4 regions of the Exiguobacterium sp. s102 genome follow, and region 3 is predicted to be linked to each of the others. Evidence: riboswitches for the same ligand, from Rfam matches in the RefSeq annotation. Region 3 holds a riboswitch; each other region holds the start of a gene.

Region 1 (5,497 bases), on a different contig from region 3:
CTCAAGCGTCGGGATTTTCTCAACGGCATGACCAATTTCAGTCGCACGTTTTTTATCGATCGCAATCGTCTCACAGCGTGGTGCCTCCACTGTCTTCACCTCTCCTCCAAACTATTGCACCATCCTAAAACAACAAATGCAAGTAAGATGACTACGATGATTCGCGAGGTGAAGATTCATTTCCGATGTTTTTTTTGGATTGTACGAAAAACTGCCCATCCCCCTAATCGATTCCCGATATCCCAAACGATTCGATTAGTATCGACAGCCCGTACACCGATATCGATGATACTTGTATTTCGCAATCGCTCCTTATATCGATTCGATAGGAAGCGTGGTAACGGTACTTGTAACATCACTCGATAAAATAAATCCAGGTGTGTATGGCCCCAGATTTCCGTAGCGATGGATGCCGTTTTAATCAACAGCGGCCGTTTATATCGTTGTTGGTGTTTGTTTTTTAACAAAACCGCCAATTCAAATGCATAACGATTCGGATAGGGAAACAATTTCCAACCTAAATGATACTTTCCACGGTTGTCGATTCGAATGATTTGTGGTTCGATTCGATACCGAATCCAGCCTCCCCGAAAGCGAATGACTTGCCATTTCACGTACATCACCTCTTCAGTGATTATACCCGGTCTGATACTATTTGACGCGCAGTCTGAACCGCCTCTTTGAACTCTCGTGCCGCACGTTCAATATCTGGTGCTGCGAATAAGGCAGAGACGACGGCATATCCTTCAAGCATCTCGAATAAGTCGGGCACCACATGATGTGTGATTCCACCAATCCCGACGAGAGGAAGGGAAACAGCCCGGCGAATCGCCCGGAGTGTTTCGTTTGTCATCTGACTCGCATCGTCTTTTGTCGCCGTTGGATAGAGCGACCCTACGCCAAGATAAGTTGCCCCGTCTTGCTCTGCTTCGATTGCCTGTTCAACGGTTGAAACAGAAACCCCAATCGTGGCTTCCGGTAACAGCTTACGTGCTTCCTTCAAAGGGATGTCCTCTTGCCCGATATGCAGACCTGCACCGACGATTTGTGCGATATCAATCCGGTCATTGATGATGAGTGGGACGCCGTAACGAGACATCATTTTCTTCAAGTCACTCGCTTGTTCGAGAAATTCTTTCCCTTGCGCCTGCTTTTCACGAAGCTGGACCATCGTCGCGCCACCTTTTATTGCTGCTTCGACCGCATCAATCAAGGCAACGTCCGGGTGAAAGCGCCGATCTGTTACCGCATAAACCGTGTAATCATTCTCCACTGGTCAATACCCCTTTCAAACTTTCTTCTGTAGTCAAGCTGATTGCGTTGAACAACCCCATCCGGAAATCACCAAGTCCCGCTGCTTCATCTGCGACTTCACCCGCTTTTCCCATTAAATACGTCCCATAGGTCGCTGCTTCGAATGCATCATACCCTGCTCCAAGTAGGGTTCCGATGAGCGATGCCGTCATGCAACCTGTCCCTGTAATGTGTCCGAGTCGTGGCGTTCCTACGGTTAGTTTTACTTGTCGCTTGCCGTCTGTAATGAAATCAACCGGTCCCGTTACGACGAGAGTCGTCCCGAGCCGTCCAGCAAACTCATGGACGACTTGAAAATCTAATGTCTCTCCGGAAGCGACATCGACTCCTTTTGAACGTCCGACTTGACCGATGAGCGTCTTGATTTCAGAGACGTTCCCCTTAATGACCGTAAAATGAATTGCTTCGAGTAACTCTTTCGTGAATTGTGTCCGAAGTGTCGTCGCCCCCATTCCGACTGGATCTAAAATAATCGGTTTCTTCAATCGGTTAGCCGTTTGACCTGCCAACAATTGCGACGCTCGTGAAGCTGCGTTCAATGTCCCGATATTGATAACGACAGCATCTGCATGTCCAACCATTTCCTCGACTTCTAGGATATCTTCCGCCATGACAGGTGAACCCCCGAGCGCAAGGGTCATATTGGCACACTCATTAATCGTGACCGCATTCGTTAAATGATGAATTAATGGTTTTTTATCATGAATGGTTGTAAGCATCCGTTTCCCTCCAAATGTCATAAAAGTGATGTGTCGGTCCGATTCCGTTCCCTAAGGCAAATCCATGCCGGATTGCTTCAGTTACGTACCGTTTAGCATAAATCACGCTATCCTTCAGGGAATCTCCCAGCGCAAGACGTGCCGCAATCGCGGAAGACAATGTACATCCAGTACCATGTGTATGCTGGCGTTTTAATCGTGCCTCCTGAAACAGATGATGCATCCCTTCCGTGTATAAAATATCCGAGGCATCCGTACTTTCAAGATGACCGCCTTTTAACAGGATAGCGATATCTCGTTTTTGTGCGAATTCCGTCGTCGCCAGCTTCATTTCATCAATTGTCGAAATCGCTTGCCCTAACATGCGTTCCATTTCCGGAATATTCGGGGTCGTCAAGGTTGCAAGCGGCATTAAATGCTCCATTAATGCTTGTTCAGCATATTTCCTTAACAGCGCATGCCCCCCTTTTGCGACCATCACGGGGTCTAAGACGACTGGTCCCTGATAATGTTTCAAACATTTGGCAATGACTTGAATCGTTTTTTCATTCGAGACCATCCCAATTTTAACGGCATCTACACGAATATCGCTAAAAATCGAGTTCAACTGGGCTTCGACAAGCGTTGGTGATACATCTTCAACTGCTTGTACGCCTAACGTATTTTGCGCTGTGATAGCAGTAATTACACTCATACCGTAAACCCCAAGAGCAGAAAAAGTTTTTAAGTCGGCTTGAATTCCAGCTCCACCACTAGAGTCTGATCCAGCAATCGTCAGTACATGTTTCATCGATAGACCTCACTTTCTATGAGAGCACAAGGAGAAAGCGGAACGAAAAAAAGCGCCGTCCGCTGTAAAAAAGCAGACGACGCCATGAAAAACCAACGAGTGTGGTCACTTATTCATGTCTTCAATCTCAACTTTCCTACGCTGGTATTATCCAGATCAGGTGATAGGGTCGAAAACAGAATGGTTTTCCTCTCAGCCAGATTCCTCCAGCTCCCCTAGTTGCTCATGATTTAAATTTCTCTTTCACTGTAGCATAGCGCCATAAAAAAAACGAGCCGAAGCTCGTTTTTATAAGTATGCTAATGGATTAACTGTGTTAGCTGGTCCTGTCGCACTGTATTGGTAACCACCAATATGCAATTCAAAATGAAGATGTGCGCCCGTCGAGTTTCCCGTATTTCCGAGCGTACCGATTTGTTGCCCTTGCGAGACCGTTTGTCCAGCATGAACTGATAATGAATTCATATGCGCGTAAACTGTTGTATACACTTTCCCATTCAAGAAATGTGAAATCATCACGTGATTTCCGTACGGTCCACCGCTTCCTGCTGTGATGACCGTTCCTGAAGCTGCTGCGACGATTGATGATCCGACTGACCCTCTAAAGTCGACACCATTATGGAAAGTATACCCATTCGCACCACTCGCTGGTCCGAATCCTTGTGAAACACTTCCTGACGCAGGGCGAACGAACTGCGCCGAACCACTCGGAACACTAGCGACTGGCGTAGCACTTACGACCTTCTTAGACGTCCCGGCGTTGTTTTTTTCCGCCACCTCCGCCGCCTTTTCCGCTGCCGCTTTTTCAGCTGCTGCCTTTTCCGCTGCTGCTTTAGCTGCTGCCTTTGCTGCCGCAATCGCACGTTCTTGCGCTTCTAATGTCGCTTGAAGTTCTTTCGCATTCAGAAGTTTTGTCGTAAATTTTGTTTTACCTTGACGTAATTTTTTTAAGGTTGCACTACGTGCTTTCATTTGCTGTTTGAGTTCCTTTTTTTGAACCAAAAGGGCTTCTTTTTCTTTCACTCGCTCTTCCTTTTTATCCACAAGCGTCGCTTTAGCATCAGCTAATTTTTTTTGCGTTTCAAGGTAAGCAGAAATCATCTTGTCATCTTGTTCAGCAATTTTTTTCCCTGCCATCACACGACTAAAGAGATCGCCAAGATCTTTCGAACCAAAAATGACTTCTTCCCATTTAATCGAATTCCCATCATTTTCTTGAAGCACACGAAGGCGGTCTCCTAACAGCTCTTCCTGGCGTTTTAACATTTCTTCATAATGGATAATGTCTGCCTCAAGCTCTTCAATTCGTTCATTCAACTGACGAATCTGTTTATTTTTTTCTGAGACACGAAAAATATTTTCATTGATTGCTGCATCAATCGCATTGATTTGACGTTGCTCTTTTGAAATTTTAGATTCTTGTTTTTTGATTGATTTTTCTAGTTTACGTTGTTCAGCTGCATTATCTGCTTTCTTTTCTTTGATTGTAGCCGCTTGAGTGATTGGGGTGTTCGTCAATAATAACGTCCCTAATAGTACGGTAGAAAATAACTTTTTTAGCATATGTGAGTTCCTCGCTTATGTATGAATTCGATTTTTGAAGTCCTGTTCCGTAGTGAAACTATCTGAAATTGATTATAGCACCGTAATAGTTTCAGAAAAATTTCATTTACATTTCAAATGAAAACGTTATTTTGTAATATAACAACTAATTATTCAAACTGTATAAAAAAGAACCTCTACAATGTAGAGGTTCTTTTACGATTTTATAACATTGACATAGGATTAACACTATTTGCAGGGCCTGTTCCGCTGTAGATATACCCACCGACATGAATTTCGAAGTGTAGGTGTGGTCCAGTCGAGTTACCCGTGCTACCAAGTGCACCGATTTGTTGTCCCTGGCTGACACGTTGTCCTGCACGCGCATTCAATGAACTCATGTGCGCGTAAACCGTCGTATACGTTTTTCCGTTCAATTGGTGAGCAATCATGATGTGATTTCCGTAAGGACCACTACTAGAAGCCGTAATGACAGTTCCTGTTGCTGCTGCGACAATTGGTGTTCCAACCGGTGCACCAAAGTCGATTCCATTATGGAATCCATACCCATTTTCACCACTTGCTGAGCCGTATCCTTGTGTAGTCGCACCACTTGTCGGATGAATGAACAATGCTGAAGATGCAGCTGGAGCCGGAGCTGGATTCGGTGCTACTGGTGCTGGTTTTGGTGTTACAGGCGCTGGTGTCGGCGTTGATTGTTTTGTTGAATTCGTTGTTGCTTTTTGACGCGCTGCTTGTTTTGCAGCTTGCTCGGCTGCCGCTTTTTCTGCTGCAGCTTGCTCAACTGCTGCCTTTTCTGCCGCTGCCTGATCGGCTGCTGCTTGTGCTGCTTGAGCTTCAGCACGGGCTTTTGCTTCTCGTGCTTCTTGTGCTTTGCGCTCTTTTTCAATCCGTGCTTCACGTTCACGTGCCGCTTTTTCTGCCGCGATTGCTTTTTCTTGCGCAATCAAGATTTGTTGAACTTCTTTCGCGTCCATCAACTGTGTCTCAAATTTCTTTTTTTGCTTCTTAAGTTCTTTAATGCGTTTGTTTCGTTCACTGATTTGTTGTTCGAGCTCTGCCTGTTGACGCTTTAATTCTTTTTTCTCTGTCACAAGCTTTGCTTTTTTAT
Region 2 (5,497 bases), on a different contig from region 3:
TCTTTAAATTAACTGCTTCCGAGACTATGATTCCCTGAATCCGTCTGCGTTAATCTAATGAATGTCATAGGACAATCCGAAGCAAGCTCGTCACGAGACAAACGAGAGCAAAAAACACTTGATCGTGACGCGTCACGACCGGACGGACATAATACGTCCGCTCGGCCTGAAACCGACGCGCTTCCATCGCAATCGCGATTTGTTCCGAACGGATGATACTGTTCGTAAAAAGCGGTAAACTGATGGCGAAAAACGTCTGCCATGGCCAAATCGAGTGCTGTTGCCGGACACGCCGTGCTTGACGGATTGTTCTTATTTCCTGCTGGAAGATCGGAATAAAACGAATCCCTGCTAAAAAGCCGTATGCGAGACGGTCCGGAAGGCGGCACTGATGAATCAGGCTCATGACGAACCGGGTTTGGTCGGTCGTCGCGATGAACGTCAAACTGAGGAAGACGAAGGCGAGCATCCGCAGTGCAATCAACCAGGCATGACCGATACTTTCTTCCGTGACGCGAAACCAACCGAATGACCAAACTTCCGTACTGCCTTTTCCGAAGGCTGCCATCATCCAAAATGTCAGCAAGAACAAGACGAGGTAGGGGGAGACCCGTTTGGCGAGCGTCAACAGTGACCAACCGGAGCAGCCCAATCCGACCGCAGCGAGTAAAAGTAAGGCTATCGTTTCGCGTAACGTCGGTGCCGCAATCAAGAGCACCATCACGTACAGGAGGGCACCGAGCTTGAGTGCCGGATTAATACGTGCGAGCGGGGAGTCGTTTTCCTGCACGACGTTTCACCTCCTCGAGTTGCTGATACAAATACGATAACGGACGAGAGAGTTGGTTATGCTCGAGTAACGTCTCGTCTTTAAACAAAGTGTCCGGTGTGCCGTCGAACTGAAGTCGCCCGTCACCAAGGACGAGGACCCGGTCGGCATACTGGTGGACCAGCTCCATGTCATGCGTCACCATGATCAGCGTCGTCCCGTTTAATCGCGCCTGCTCGAACATCTCGATGAGTTGACTTGTCGTCTCGGCATCTTGACCGAACGTCGGTTCATCGAGTAACAGGACGTCTTTTGGTTCTAACAACATCGTTGCGACGCTGAGCCGTCGCTTTTGACCCATGCTCAGGGCGAGGGGCGACTGACGGGCGACATGGGTTAACCGGTAGGATTGCAACGCCGTTTCAATCCGCTCCGGCGTCGGTGCATCCATGCTGATTACGAGCTCGTCTTCGACCGTCTGCTTGAGAAATTGGAGCTCTGGCTGTTGAAAGACGAATCCGACGTGTCGGTAATAGCTCCGACTTTTCCATGTCCGCAGTTCTTTTTCGAACAAGCGGACCGTACCGCCTTGCGCCGGAATCAATTTCGCCAGTGTTTCGAGCAACGTGCTTTTCCCGGCACCGTTCGATCCGACGACCATGATCCATTCTCCGGCGTGTGTTGCAAGCGACAGGTTATCGACAATCACTTGCTTACGGCGTCCTAACGCGGTGCGCGTCAGCGCGAACGTCGTGTCGTGCCGAACCGGAGGACGGTTGTTAGTCACTTTTCGTAACCGCCCCGCCTGGGAAGAAGCGGGGGGCACGGTTTCCAGTTCATACGGGTAGAGGAGCGGCGTCGCAATGCCGCGTCGTTCAAGTTCATCGCGATACTGACCGAAGACATCAAGCGGCGGACCATCGCGTAAAATCGTTCCGCCGTGATCGAAGACGAGCACCCGGTCACTGAACGTCACACAGCGGTCAAGCTGATGTTCAATCAGAACGAGCGTCAACGTCCGGTCGTGATGGAGTTCCTCAATCAGCTGCATCAAAACCCGATGTCCTGCCGGATCGAGTTGCGCCGTCGGTTCGTCAAGCAATAGAATATCCGGCTCAAGCGCTAGGACGCAGGCGAGGGCGAGTCGTTGTTTCATCCCTCCTGACAGTTGCATAATCGGTGTCGTCAGCGGCACGTCCAGACCGACACGTGCCAGTACGGCGTCAATCCGGTCATCCATCTGACTGCGGTCGACTGAGCGATTTTCAAGACTAAAGGCAACTTCCGCTCCGACGGTCTGCATGCAGAACTGGTCGTCCGGATTTTGAAAAAGGATTCCGACCGTCCCATTCGTTTTGCAGTGGCCGCTGACATCGGCTTCGATCGCGTCAGGTAATAAGCCGGCGAGAACATGTAAAAACGTCGTTTTCCCACTGCCGCTCGGTCCGACGAGCAACGTCGTTTCCCCTTCGTGTAGCGTCACCGTCACCTTGTGCAGGACGTTGTCATGTTGCCCCGGATAGCGGACAGACAAGTCGTTACAATGAATCATGCTGCATCCGGCTTCCGCCGCTTACGCCCGATCGCATAACCGTTCAACGTCCCTGTCTTGACGAGCGCATCGACGATGACTTTCGCAAGTAATCCACCGAGCAATGCACCGCTGACGAGTTGAAGGGAAAACGTCAACAGAAGTGTCGTCGTCGTATAGTAGGCGAAACCATTGACGACAAGACTATAGACCATACTACCAATTGCGGCGAACATTCCGGATAGAACTAACGTCATCGTGTTGAACTTCCGGTATCCGAAGAGGGCAAAAGCGATTTCGGCACCGATTCCTTGAGCGAAACCAATCAATAAGGCCGATAATCCGAAGTGACTCCCCGTGAATAATTCGACAGCCGCGGCGACGACTTCTGCAATCAGTGCTGCCCCGGGCTTTTGAATGATGTAGGCGACAAGCGGACTCGCGATGACCCAAATCCCGAACATCCAGTTCGATCCGACCGGTCCGAAGATCGCGGAAATCGGTAACCACAATGTCGACCACCCTAAGTAGAGTACCCCGCAAGCAACCGACAACATCATCATGACAATGATTTCTTTCATTTTCCAACTGTTCATGTTCCTATCTCCCTTTGGCACAACCACCAGACAAACAAAAAGACCGCCCTCTATGAAAGAGAGCGGTCGCTGAATCTGCAAACATGCAGAAAAATTGAACGAATTACCGCTCCACTTTCCTACGCTAGTATGAACTAGATCAGGTTCAAAGGGTCCGAAGTGAATCGTCTCAGCCAATGGGCTCCCCTAGTGGATGTGCATATAGTGTGTACGCTATTTACTGTACCGACTCTACCGACAGTTGTCAATACAGATAAAAACCCTCCGCGAGGGGAGGGTAAGAAAAATTATTCTTTTTCTTTCGTTTGTTCTTCAGTAGAAACTTCTTCTGTCGCTTCAGCTGGTTCTTCAGCATCTGCTTCTTCGAGATCCGCTTCAAGTGTCGATTCGACGACGGCAACGACTTGAATGTCACCTTCCGTAACGATACGGTATTCTTTTTCTTCCGGTAAATCCGAAACCGATAGAGAATCACCGAGGTTAAGATTTGTCACATCGACTTCGACGCGTTCCGGTAATTTATCTGGTGTAGCTGCAACTGTTACTTTAAAGAGTGTTTGTGAAAGATATCCACCAAGTTTTGCACCAGCCGCTTCGCCGACGAGGACGATATCTGTTTCGACTTCTGTTTCTTCATCCATTTTAACAGCGATGAATTCAACGTGCTTGATTGTTGGTGTGAAGATATCCATATCGAGTTTGTTGATCAGTGTGTTGACTTTTTTACCACCGATTTGAAGTGCAACAAGTGCATTCTCACCATGTTCGCGAACGACTTTGATCAATGCTTTTTCGTCAAAGGCAATCGGTGTACTTTCCACTTTGTAACCATACACGACACCAAGAGCTTTTCCTTCATGACGTAATTGCTTTCTAAGTGAGCGTGGGCGTACTTCGCGTTCTTCTACTTTTAATGTTACTGACATGTTCATTTCCCCCTTGAATTTGGTATAGCCCTCAAAAGGTAATGAAGAAAGGAGTGGAACGAATCGTTCCGGATCAAGACGGTGCATCGAATGCTATTTCAAATTGATTTCATAAAAATGAAGATCGAAGTGAGTGGTTAGCATTTCTCTCCCAGGTCATTACGCTGATATTGAGAAACATGTGGTTGTAAAAGCAACTCGCTGATGCGGTGCTATGATAGTTATACCCCCGTAACATTAAAAGCTAAACATCAACCGGCGAAAAAACGATAGCCAGAAACCTGTTCTCCCTAGAGCAGCAACGGTTTACATCATGTAAAGAAATCATTGGACGAAGCAGCTCCCTTAAAAATATAGGCGGTGAACTTCCTCTTATTCAAGCAATTGAACCATCTCATCGACCGATAACGCAAGTGACGCCGGTTGTTCAAGTATGTCCGTCACGAGTGTCGCCTTCCGCTCCTGCAGCTCGATGATTTTTTCTTCGATCGTGCCTTTCGTGATTAATTTAATGACTTCGACCGTCTGTGTTTGTCCCATCCGGTGTGCCCGGTCAGCCGCTTGCTGTTCGACAGCCGGATTCCACCAACTGTCATATAAGATGACGGTATCCGCCGTCGCCAGGTTCAGTCCGGTGCCGCCCGCCTTCAGTGAAATCAAAAACAGATCGACTTCGCCTGCATTAAAACGGTCGCAGCGTTCGAGACGCTCCGCAATCGGTGTATCCCCGCGCAGTTCGAAATGAGGGAGGTGCAACTCATGCAGGTCGTCCCGAATCAAATCGAGCATTTTTGTAAACTGTGAAAAAATTAAGATCCGTTTGCCTGCTGCCCGTTTTTCTTGAATCAAGGCGAGCAACCGGTCCCGTTTCGCCGACCGGCCACGGTAGTTTTCGACGAACAACCGGGGGTCGCAACAGATTTGCCGGAGCCGGGTCAATCCGGCGAGTAACTTCATCCGTTCTTCCGGTTTTGACTGATCGAGATGCTGTAACGTCTCGAGCTGTAACTTTGCCAAGTGGGCGGCATAGAGTTTTTTCTGACCCGCCGTCAGTTCCGTGTACTGATGGACGACTTGTTTCGCCGGCAACTGTTGCAAAACATCTTTTTTCGTCCGGCGCAGCAAAAACGGTTCGACGAATTGTTGGACGTCCCGTGCTGACCAGTCGAGAAACCGTTGCCGGTCCGGCAAGAGTGTCGGGAAGACGACGTCAAAGATTGACCAGAGATCAAGCGTCTTGTTTTCGAGCGGCGTCCCCGTCAAGGCAAACCGCCGCGTCGCCCACAGTTGTTTTAAGCTGACCGTCGTCTGCGACCGTGGATTCTTCAGATGTTGTGCTTCATCAAAAAAGATACAATCGTAATGGATCGTTTGATGATTTTTGATGTCGAGCCGGAGCGACGGGTAGGAGATGATGAGAATGACGTCGTCCGGCAAGTCTTCGAGCTGTCGTAAGCGCGACGCACGACTTCCACTGAGCACATGGACGGTGCGTGTCGGAGCAAAGCGGCGCAGCTCTGCTGCCCAGTTGTAGAGGAGTGACGCCGGGGCGACGATCAAGACACGTGCACTCGGGAGCGTTTCGATATAACCGATGGCTTGAATCGTTTTGCCGAGTCCCATCTCGTCCGCTAAGATGCCATGACAGTCGTGTGCCGCAAGACTCTTGAAGAAG
Region 3 (5,497 bases):
TAATGTCGTGAGGACTTCATAATCATGTGTCGCCGCGAGTGATGTATCGAGTAAAGCCACCTCATCCTCTAGCTGTTGAATCTGCTGTTCGAGTTCGCCTGCATTTAAAGCCGGATGTTTCCCGGCTACCGGCGTCCGGGTAGCGCGGGGCGTGGGTGCCGCTGATTCGACGATTGACCGGGCATGTCGTTTTTCGGCAGCATATTGGTAAGAACCGTGAAAGATTTCTGTCGTGTCATCTAGCCAATAGGTTTTCGAGAAGAGTCGGTTCAAGAAATAACGGTCGTGCGATACGGCAATCAGCGTTCCGTCAAAGTGCTCGAGTGCTTCTTCAAGCGCCTCGCGGGATTCAATGTCGAGGTGATTCGTCGGTTCGTCAAGAATCAGGACATTAAGCGGCGAATGGACAAGAATCGCGAGCATCAAGCGCATCTTTTCCCCGCCGCTTAACGCAGTAATCGGTAAGAAGACACGTGGACCGAAAAAGAGGAAACGGGCCAACAGGGAGCGAGCTGTTCCTTCGTCCGCCGAAACGTGTGAGCGGAAGTAATCGATCAGTCGCTCTTCACCCGGCATATCGACGTGTTGCGATAAAAATCCGACCTGATTTGACGGACCACGCGTGACACGTCCGTTCGTCGGCTGGAGTTGTCCAAGTAAGACACGTAATAACGTCGTTTTCCCACTTCCGTTCGCACCGACGATTCCAATCCGGTCACGTGCCGCGGCTTCGAAATCGAGCGACGCGAACAACTTCCGGCCGGCGACGGAAAGCGTGACATCCTCAAGACGGTAAACGATTTGACTGAGTTGCCCTTGCGACGAAAAGCGGATGTCAGGCACCGCTTTTTCCAGGAGCGGCCGTTTGAGTCGCTCAATCCGTTCGAGTGCCCGTTCCATGGCTTTTGCTTTTCGGAACAGTTTTTCGCTTGGCGGAGAGGCTTCATTTGCCCACTGGCGCAAGCGCCGAATCGCATCCTTCATCTGTTTGATTTTCTTTTGTTGTTCCGTGTAGGCGTGGAATTGTTCGAGGAGCAGGCGTTCTTTCGCGACCGTGTACGCCGAATAATTTCCTGGGTAGATTGTCAGTTCACCATCTTCAAGTTCAGCGATCAAGTTGACACTTGCGTCAAGAAACACGCGATCATGCGAGACGATGATGACAGCGCCCGGATAACTGTTTAAAAATTGTTCGAGCCATTCGATTGCTGCGAGATCGAGGTGATTCGTCGGTTCGTCGAGAATCAACAAGTCTGGTTCCACCAGCAGCATCCGGCCGAGGCAGATTTTCGTTTGTTCGCCACCACTTAATTGAGAAAAGGGACGTGTCAGCAAGGCATCGAGGTGGAGTCCGTTAATCATGCGCTGGATTTTCGAGTCGAGCAGGTAACCGTCCTGTTGTTCGAATTGTTCGGTCACACGCGTATACTCATTTAGCACATCGTCCAGGTGGTCAGCACTTGCCATTTGTTGTTCAAGCTGATGCATCGTCGTCCGTAAGGCGACGATTTGGGCAAATGCGGTCCAGAGAACATCAAGGCCCGTCAATTCTTCTGCGAACTGTGGAATTTGAGCCAAATAACCGATGGAAAGTCCTTTTTTGAGATAAAGGGTTCCGCTGTCCGCTGTTTCGAGTTGCGCGATTAAACGCAGTAACGTGGTTTTTCCGGTTCCGTTTCGACCGATCAATCCGATGCGGTCAGCTTGCTTAAGATAGAGCGAGACATCGGTTAAGACGGATGCTCCCCCAAATTGTTTTGTCAGGTGTTGGATGTCGCAAATCATGATCAGTAACTTCCTTTCATGCGCATCAAAAAACGGAGAACGCAAATAGCGCTCTCCGTTTACCGTAAAAGGTGCGCTTTGCTTTATTTTTCAGATGGATGTTCCTAAGAAAAGGGCAGACTCGTCCTTTAGAACGCCATTTCATGAAAAATCGCGCGCAACAGATAAAGTTGTTCCATCAACCATTGCTTACACGCAGCAAAACCCATCTTTTACACCACCTTTTCGTTTCGATAAAGTTAGTTTACCATGTTTTGAACTGAAAATGAAATCGTTTTCAGTTACTTGAACAGTCCGGAAATCGAGTTAAAGAACTTACTTAAGCCGTCAAACAGTTTTGCAAAAAATCCTTTCGTTTCTTCGGAGGTCGCGAACGCGTGGATATCTTGCCCGGCACCCTTTAATCCGGTCTCGATTTGTCCCCAGTTCAAGTCAGCTTTCTCCATTTGACTGAACAATGACGTCAACCGCTCCATTTGGGCGTCCGACAACTGGATGTTGTTATTTTGAATGACTTGGATGATGACATTCTCGATATCGACTTTGGTTTTCGGCTTTTGTTTGGCGATCTCTGCTTTGATTTCATTCATCAGTTCGGCGACTTTGTCCGTCCCGACCGTTTTTCCGACATCGGAAGTGACCGATAACTCTTGTTGGGCTAAATCTTTTCGTTCATCCGTCAATTTAATGCCGGTCTCAGCCGACGTTTGATCGTATGCTTTCATGATCCCCGTCAAAGCAGAGGTCCCGGTGACTTTATAAGGGGAAGTGATTGTGATGTCGGCGTCCGTTACGCCTGCAGTGACGAGCGCGTTCAAGTACATGTCTTTTGTTACCCAGGTAATGTTTTCGATCGCGACAGATAAACCGTCGCCTTTTTCAGCGAGTTCGATTTTTGCGGAAGAGTACATATTGCCGCCGAGTTGCGATTGGGGAACGTTTTTCCCTAAATATTTTTCTTCATCCGCTGCCGTGGCGATGACGGGCGTAATGCCTTCCGGCGCATTCAATCGGGCGAGTACCCAGGCTTTATCCTTTGCCCCGAGCGATTCACCAAGCGTGATGATTGTTTTATCGACGACTTGCTCTGCTGAAGCAGCAGTCGGTAGAAGTAAACTTGTCGCTAAAAGCGTCGTGGTCATGATTTTTGTTGCTTTATTCATAGTATAAATCCTCCGAGTATAGTAGGTAGTATCAGGTGCTAATTTCATTGTAAGTGACGTCTTCCAGAACGGAATCGGTCTTGAGGCGGAATGAACCGCCCACCTCGTGTCCCTAATCCTATACTACATTTCATTTAAAATCCTGATCATGTGACTGAAAAAATGATATAGTGAAGAGGAATTAAATAATGACCACTAGGGGAGTCGGTAGGCCGACTGAGACGACGAAGACGTTCGGACCCTTTGAACCTGATTAAGTTTGGACTTACGGAGGGAAGTGGCGTGAATATCTCTCTTGTTGTCTCTTCACGTCATGCCCTGTTCGTAGGGTGTGGCGTTTTTTGATTCAACAAAAGGGGGAATTAGGTTGAAATTCAGTCAAGAAATTCGGCAAGCCGCAAAAACATATTGGGACAGCAGTTTTTCCCATCCATTCGTCACAGGCATTGGTGACGGGACGTTACCGCTCGAAAAATTTCGACATTATGTCATGCAGGATGCGTATTACTTAAAACATTTCGCAAAAATTCAAGCCCGGGCCGCCTCAAAGGCAACGGATTTTGCGACGATCGCGGAACTCGCGGAACATGCGACATCGACCTATGCGGCTGAGCTATCACTCCATCAATCGTTTTTTGAACCGCTCGCTATTACGGAAGCGGATTTAGCAGCGTTCGAACCGGCACCGACTGCGTATGCCTATGTCTCACATATGCATCATGCGAGCGAGGGGACACTCGGGGAAACGATTGCAGCGATTTTACCGTGTTACTGGCTTTATTATGAAGTCGGACAACAACTGTTGACGAAGTCACCGGCGTCACCGATTTATCAACAGTGGATTGCAACATACAGCTCGGAATGGTTCGAACGGGTCGTCTTTGAACAGGTCGACCGGCTGGATGCTTTGGCGGCGCAAGCGACTGAAGCAGAACGGGAACGGATGAAACACCATTTCGTCAGAAGCTGTTATTACGAATTGATGTTTTGGGAAATGGGCTGGACGGAAGAAACGTTTGAACGTCTCTTTACACAAGTTACGCGTCAACCAAAAGTAACGAAACGATAAGTACAGCTTTAGCCGCTGTTGATCAGCGCGATCAGACGGCAGACTGCACAAAACCTGAGCAATTTTCAGCTTTCGTAAAGAAAGTCATGGCAATCGCTCAGGTTTTTTTGTTGGTGGATTACAGGCATGATGAAAATTCTGGTAAGGAAATCAGCTGTACCGTTCAATCAAATCGTTTAATTGTTGTTTGACGGCGTTTCGGTCCATCAAATCGTGGTTCGATAAGGATAGCTTCGTCATCGTCTCATCCGCACCCGCCATCTCACTGAAGAGCGAACCTAAGTCGTGGGCACGACGGTCGATTTGCAAGACGATGTCGATGCCGGTACGGTCTTGGAGCATGATGAGTTCGACTTCATCGAGTTTATGGGCGAAGTACGTATTGCGTGCCGAATACTCGAGTTCCTGGGCGATCGGTAAATCCTTCCGGTAACGCCCGGGAAGTTTTTCCGTGTCCGCTTTCTTGAGTCGGAAGCCAAGTTCTTCCATCGCTTCTAAGATAACGGATTGGAGGTCATTGGCTTGGACGATGATGGCGTCCCGGTCTGACGGATCGACCGCCTGGGCGATATCGAGACCCGTTTCAATCCATGACTTCGATTGACTGACCGAGAGCGGCGTATTGAATGGTACTTGAAGCGTAAACGGAATTTCGCGTTCGACACCTGCTTCAATCGTAAAGGCGGCTTCGTTTAGCGAAAAACGATCGAGTGTGAACGTCGTAAATGTCGTGCTGTCCCTGACTTCTTCTTTATATTGTGTATTAAACGCTAAATAAATCCGATCGATTTCTTGGTCGACATTGCCGCCTTTAATATGGACGGTTCCGTGAATCTGTCCGCCTGGCTCACAGCGTTCGCTGTCGAGTCGTGTATCGACTGTGGCGGCACCGATTCCGATTTGTGATAAAAGTTTTTTGAACATCGTTCGTTCCTCCTTTAATGATGAAGCTACCTTACTTGTCGAATAGGGTGGAATTTGCTACAGTTTCGAAAGAACAATCAGAAAAGGACGGGACTACAGTGGAATTACACCAAGTAAAAGAATTACTCACTCAAAAGCTCGAGGCTGCTGCTCTCGTGCATGCAACGATTAGTGGTCCGCGCCAAAAGTCGAATGATCTTCGAAGAATCAAACTAAAACCGATTCTATTGAAAGATACGTATGCAATCCAGTTAGAGTTTCAATATGAACGGATAATTAAACACGAAAATTTGTCGGTTGATGAATTTTTAGAACGACTCGACGGATTGATGGAGGAATTCCGTCAATTTTTATTCCGTTTCGAGACGGAAGAAGTTCAGTTCCAGTTATCCAAAAAAATGAAAGTATCGTTAAAAACAACGCAACAGTCACCCCTGCAAGCAGAACTGTCGCATAACCGTAAAAAAAGTCATCTCCTTGAAGATGGTGTCGTCGTTCCGTTTTTAGTCCGACTCGGTGTCATGACGGAAGACGGACAAGTCAAACGGCAAAAGTA
Region 4 (5,497 bases), 280 kb from region 3:
ATATCGCGATGGTCCTTGCGACCGGCGGAGCCGGCATGGTCAAATCAGCCTATTCAACAGGAAAACCGGCACTCGGTGTCGGACCGGGGAACGTCCCGTGCTACATCGAAAAAACAGCAAAAATCAAACGTGCCGTCAGTGACCTTGTCCTCTCCAAAACGTTTGATAACGGCATGATTTGTGCATCGGAGCAAGCGGTCATCATCGATCAGGAAATCTACGCGGAAGTCCGGGCGGAGATGGAAGCACTCGGTTGCTACTTCTGTACAGCAGATGAGAAAAAACGTCTCGAAGCGCTCGTCATCAAAACCGATACATGTGCCGTCAATGCCGACATCGTCGGGAAACCGGCAACCTGGATCGCAGCAAAAGCCGGCATCGACGTTCCGAGCAACACCGTCATGCTCGTCGCAGAACTTGAAAAAGTCGGCTCAGAAGAACCACTCTCACACGAAAAACTAAGCCCTGTCCTTGGTGCGTATAGCGTCCAGTCAACGGAAGATGCGTTCCATGTCGCCGAACGGATGCTTGAAATCGGTGGCCTCGGTCATACGGCAGTCATCCACACGACGAATGACGACTTGATGACGGCATTCGGAATGCGGATGAAAGCCTGCCGGATTCTCGTCAACAGCCCGTCAGCACACGGTGGGATTGGTGATCTGTATAACGAATTGACACCATCACTGACACTCGGTTGCGGCTCTTACGGGAAAAACTCCGTCTCTGAAAACGTAACGGCGAAACATCTACTCAATGTCAAGAAGGTGGCGAGACGACGCGTGAACATGCAGTGGTTCAAAGTACCGGAAAAGATTTTCTTTGAAAAAAATTCAGTCCAATACTTGAAATCGATTCAAGATGTCTCACGTGCGTTGATCGTCACCGATCAAGCGATGGTCGAGTTCGGCTACGCGGATAAAGTCATCCGCAACTTACCGGCAGGCGTCAGCTACCGGATCTTCGACCAAGTCGAACCGGATCCATCGGTTGCAACGGTTCAGACAGGAGCGCAAGCGATGCGCGACTTCAAACCGGACTTGATCATCGCCCTCGGTGGCGGATCAGCGATGGATGCAGCGAAAGGCATGTGGCTCTTCTACGAGCAACCGAACGAAACGTTCTCGAACTTACGTCAAAAGTTCCTCGATATCCGGAAACGGGCCTATAAATTCCCGGCGCTCGGTAACAAAGCGAAGTTCGTCGCGATTCCGACGACGTCCGGAACAGGATCTGAAGTCACACCGTTTACCGTCATCACGGACAAAGAGAAAAACGTCAAGTATCCGATTGCTGACTATGCATTAACACCAGACGTCGCAATCATCGATCCGGAATTCGTCATGACGGTCCCGGCATCAATCACGGCAGACACCGGAATGGACGTCTTGACACATGCGACAGAGGCCTTCGTCTCCGTCCTCGCGAACGACTATACGGATGGACTGGCGCTAAAAGCGATCAAGATGATCTTCGACTACTTGCCACGCGCTTATGCGAATGGTGACGATGCCGAAGCACGCGAAAAAGTTCACAATGCGTCAACGATGGCCGGAATGGCGTTTGCCAATGCCTTCCTCGGGATTAACCACTCGATCGCGCACAAAATCGGTGGGGAGTTCCACACGCCACACGGTCGGACGAATGCGATTCTGATGCCACACGTCATCCGCTACAATGCAGCGAAACCGACGAAACTCGCTTCGTTCCCGAAATATGAATCATTTATCGCTGATGAACGGTACGCAGAAATCGCGCGTTATCTCGGACTACCGGCAGCGACAACGGAACAAGGTGTCGAATCACTAATCCAAGCGATCACAGAACTCGGACAACAGTTGAACATCAAAATGTCATTCAAAGCCCAAGGCATCAAAAAAGCCGACTTTGAAGCAAAACTCGACAAGATGGCCGTCGATGCATTCGAAGATCAATGTACGACAGCGAATCCAAAAATGCCGCTCGTGACGGAACTTCGGAACATCATGGAGCTTGCGTACGAAGGCGTATAACAGAGAAAAAAATCATGGCAATTCAAAAGAGCCTTGCTTCCGGTCGACGGAGGCAAGGCTTTCGTTCGTAATCAGAAGAGACACCGATAAAACTGTCTTGTCATTATTGACAGATATTTCTAAGACCGCTAAAGTGAAGGTAACTTGAATAGAATCACTAGGGGTGTTGCTAAACTGAGATGAGTAGATACTCAAACCCTTTGAACCTGAACTAGTTCGTACTAGCGTAGGGAAGTGTAGACTCTAATAAACCAGCGAAGACCAGTCTGTCGGTTTTTTGCTATGTGATTATTTAGACGTGCGCAACTTTCCTTTTGGAGAGTTGCGCTTTTTTTGTTTACGACTTCGCTATTTAAGTTGCAAAAGACGATGAAGGAGTGGAAGACAGTGAACAGAACGGTAGTAGTGACGGGAAGCAGTCGGGGACTTGGCGCGACGATTGCAAGAGTATTGGTGAACAATGGGTTTAAAGTTGTGATTAATTATTATAAGAGCAAGGATGCGGCAGAGGAACTCGTAAATGAGCTCGGTGCAGAACATGCCATTGCCCTGTATGCGGATGTCACGAAGCGAGAAGACGTCGAGACATTGATGCAGTCAGCGACAGCTCATTACGGACAAATCGATGTCGTAATCAATAATGCCTTAGTCGATTTTAAGTTCGATCCGCGCGCTCAAAAATCATTCATCGATTTGGAATGGGAAGATTATCAAAAACAGTTGGATGGCACGTTGAAAGCAGCGTTCCACGTCGTGCAAAGTGTTCTGCCGCAATTCATTGAACGAAATAACGGCACCATCATCAGCATCGGCACGAATCTGTATCAAAACCCGGTAGTTCCCTATCACGAATATACGACGGCAAAAGCAGGGTTGATCGGCTTTACGCGTAATCTTGCATCAGAGCTAGGACAGTACGGCATAAACGTGAATGTCGTCTCCGGCGGCTTGTTAAAAGTGACGGATGCCAGTGCTGTGACGACCGCTGAAGTATTCGAATTGATTGCCCAATCAACTCCGTTAAAAAGAGTGACGACGCCGGAAGAGGTTGCGCAATTGGTCGCCTTTTTAGCGTCAGAAGCAGCCTCTGGCATTACCGGTCAAAATCTAACCGTAGATGGCGGATTGACGATGAACTGATGTCAGCGCTCAGGAGAAAGGAGTCAGGGACCTAAAGATGACGAAAACGAAGCAGTTAAACATCGGTGTTTTATTGTACGGCTGTGGCCATCATCAAGCGGCATGGTTAATGCCGGATTCTGCGATTGAAGAAATCGGGGAGAGCGGTTATTATCAGCGATTGGCTCAACTAGCGGAAGCGGGCTGCCTGGATGCTGTATTTTTTGCTGACAATCAATCTTTTCCTGCTGCAAACGCAACTGAACTACCGGCCTTTTGGCTCGATCCTGTAATCAATTTAACCGCTATTTCTCAAGTAACCCGCCATATCGGGTTAGTTTCAACGATATCGAGTACGTTTTCAAATCCGTATACAGCGGCGAGACAACTGTTAAGCCTTGATCACGTGACGAACGGGCGTGTCGGCTGGAACCTGGTGACGTCGATGACGGACTGGGAAGCGTTAAACCATAGTATGGATGCGCTCCCTGCAAGGGACGAACGGTATCAAAAGGCGGATGAATTTGCATCTGTAATGGAAAAATTATTTTTATCCTGGGATCGAGCTGATTTCCTTTCGAGCCGGACGGACAACCGGTTAATTGATCCTGAAAAGATTCAACCGATCCATCATAGCGGGACCTACTTCAACGTAAAAGGTCCTTCGTCTACACCGCGTAGTCCTCAAGGGAAGCCGGTGGCGATGCAGGCGGGTGCATCTGCCCAAGGGATTGCACTTGCATCAAAGCACGCGGATGCCGTCTATTCGGTGTCGTGGAATGTAAAGCAAGCGAAAGCATTCCGGGAAAGTCTACAGACACAAATCAAAGAAAGTGAGTCACCGGAGCGGCAGATTAAAATCTTTCCAGGATTGGTTACATACGTCGGTCGAACCCGGGAAGAGGCGCTGGCGAAGAAAGCCGAACTGGATGAGAAATTACCGGTCGCGAATGCCTTGAAGCAACTGAGTTTCTTTTTGCAACAGGACTGTTCTGATTGGGATCTTGACAAAGCGGTGCCGTCCTTACCGCCTGTCGATGCGTTTTCAGGACCGGTCGGACGCTATAAAACGATTCTTGAAATCATCGATGATACAAAGCCTACGCTAAGAGAACTGTTAGGTTATCTGGCAGCTGGTGGGGGACACCTGACACTGATAGGTACACCGGAAGAAATCGTCGATCAGATGGAGCTGTGGTTTGAAATGGGTATCGCAGACGGATTTAATCTGATGCCGCCGTCACTCCCGTCAAGCTTAGAGGATTTTGTAGACCTGATCGTTCCTGAACTGCAAAAAAGAGGGTTGTTTAGAGAAGCCTATCAAGGGACTACGCTTCGGGAACATTTTGGTTTAGCTCAGGTGGGGCAGTCGGACGTGAAAAAAATCGTAAAGTAAGCGTTCCTGCCAATCGGAGTTCGGCGTCTGGGAAGTAGCCCGTTCGTCATGAACGGGCTACTTTTTGTATTTACTGCAGAAGATTCGTTTTCAAATCACCTGGAACAGGAATAACTATACAAACAATCTAGTCAAGGGGAGGCGCTTTTATGGAGCGGAGGCAACAGCGAAAGGAACGCTCGCATATGTTACGCAATATCTTGTTTGGTATAGGACTCGCTTGTATTGGTTTTCTCGTCCTGTTCGGTGTCATGACCGTTCTCGTCCAACAAATCGAGAAGTCTGCCGATTATCAGGCGTTCGTCGAACTGATGCAGGACACGGACGTCTCGTGGACGACATTGGAATTGACCCTCGTGTTCCTCCTGTTTTTCATCAGCGGAATGGCTGTCACGTTGCCGGAAGCCGTCAAAGAGGGATTGACGAATCAACTGATTGGCGCAAATGATACGGGGAACATCTTGTCGGTTTTCGGAATCGATCTCAATCAAGTCTTGGAACCGCTATCCTTCCGCGCCGAATATGGCAGTCCATTCTTATCGATTTTCGGAATCGGTCTATTCCTAATCTTATTCTTAGTTTTACGGATCGGCGCAACGCGTGTGACCTGGACGATTCGAACAATCAGCTTTTTAGCGGCGAGTTTCGTCTTGTTTGCATTTACGTTCAACACAGCACTCGGGATTGATGTGCTGACAATTGATCAAGCGACCGTCTGGAACGGAATCTTCATTTTACTCTTTTTGACAGGTCTGTTTTATCTCGCGTTTTATCCACGACAACTGTCCGGTATGTCAGCCGCCTCCCGTGCTGCGATCATTATCCTGATGGTCGCAAGTAGTGCACAACTGTTCTTTACGGTGACGGATGAAGCGAAATATGAGGGGGACGCCTCGACCCGGACGTGGTTGACTGTTTCGAGTTTAAACGCAGGCAGTGACGGCTGGTATGATTTGATGCACGGCAGTCA

The links. Region 3 has a riboswitch for thiamine pyrophosphate ahead of tenA (thiaminase II). Riboswitches for the same ligand answer to the same signal wherever they lie in the genome.
Region 1: another riboswitch for thiamine pyrophosphate. It lies ahead of thiD (bifunctional hydroxymethylpyrimidine kinase/phosphomethylpyrimidine kinase); the one in region 3 lies ahead of tenA (thiaminase II).
Region 2: another riboswitch for thiamine pyrophosphate. It lies ahead of KNQ02_RS14550 (ECF transporter S component); the one in region 3 lies ahead of tenA (thiaminase II).
Region 4: another riboswitch for thiamine pyrophosphate. It lies ahead of KNQ02_RS08090 (3-oxoacyl-ACP reductase); the one in region 3 lies ahead of tenA (thiaminase II).

Annotation. Positions count from the first base shown of each region.
Region 1 covers NZ_JACSML010000004.1:116,509-122,005, forward strand. The annotation lists gene KNQ02_RS11640 (ArsR/SmtB family transcription factor) at 1-99, opposite strand, end outside; gene KNQ02_RS11645 (hypothetical protein) at 177-620, opposite strand; gene thiE (thiamine phosphate synthase) at 635-1,273, opposite strand; gene thiM (hydroxyethylthiazole kinase) at 1,263-2,033, opposite strand; gene thiD (bifunctional hydroxymethylpyrimidine kinase/phosphomethylpyrimidine kinase) at 2,014-2,823, opposite strand; TPP riboswitch at 2,940-3,050, opposite strand; gene KNQ02_RS11665 (murein hydrolase activator EnvC family protein) at 3,112-4,386, opposite strand; gene KNQ02_RS11670 (murein hydrolase activator EnvC family protein) at 4,590-5,497, opposite strand, start outside.
Region 2 covers NZ_JACSML010000008.1:50,216-55,712, reverse strand. The annotation lists gene KNQ02_RS14560 (energy-coupling factor transporter transmembrane component T family protein) at 65-790, opposite strand; gene KNQ02_RS14555 (ABC transporter ATP-binding protein) at 756-2,321, opposite strand; gene KNQ02_RS14550 (ECF transporter S component) at 2,318-2,896, opposite strand; TPP riboswitch at 2,996-3,094, opposite strand; gene KNQ02_RS14545 (50S ribosomal protein L25/general stress protein Ctc) at 3,184-3,822, opposite strand; gene KNQ02_RS14540 (DEAD/DEAH box helicase) at 4,195-5,497, opposite strand, start outside.
Region 3 covers NZ_JACSML010000002.1:321,440-326,936, forward strand. The annotation lists gene abc-f (ribosomal protection-like ABC-F family protein) at 1-1,785, opposite strand, end outside; gene KNQ02_RS06700 (DUF1002 domain-containing protein) at 2,067-2,948, opposite strand; TPP riboswitch at 3,136-3,241, shown strand; gene tenA (thiaminase II) at 3,316-4,017, shown strand; gene KNQ02_RS06710 (sporulation protein) at 4,168-4,941, opposite strand; gene KNQ02_RS06715 (class I SAM-dependent methyltransferase) at 5,040-5,497, shown strand, end outside.
Region 4 covers NZ_JACSML010000002.1:601,281-606,777, forward strand. The annotation lists gene adhE (bifunctional acetaldehyde-CoA/alcohol dehydrogenase) at 1-2,012, shown strand, start outside; TPP riboswitch at 2,162-2,262, shown strand; gene KNQ02_RS08090 (3-oxoacyl-ACP reductase) at 2,382-3,152, shown strand; gene KNQ02_RS08095 (LLM class flavin-dependent oxidoreductase) at 3,190-4,527, shown strand; gene KNQ02_RS08100 (hypothetical protein) at 4,677-5,497, shown strand, end outside.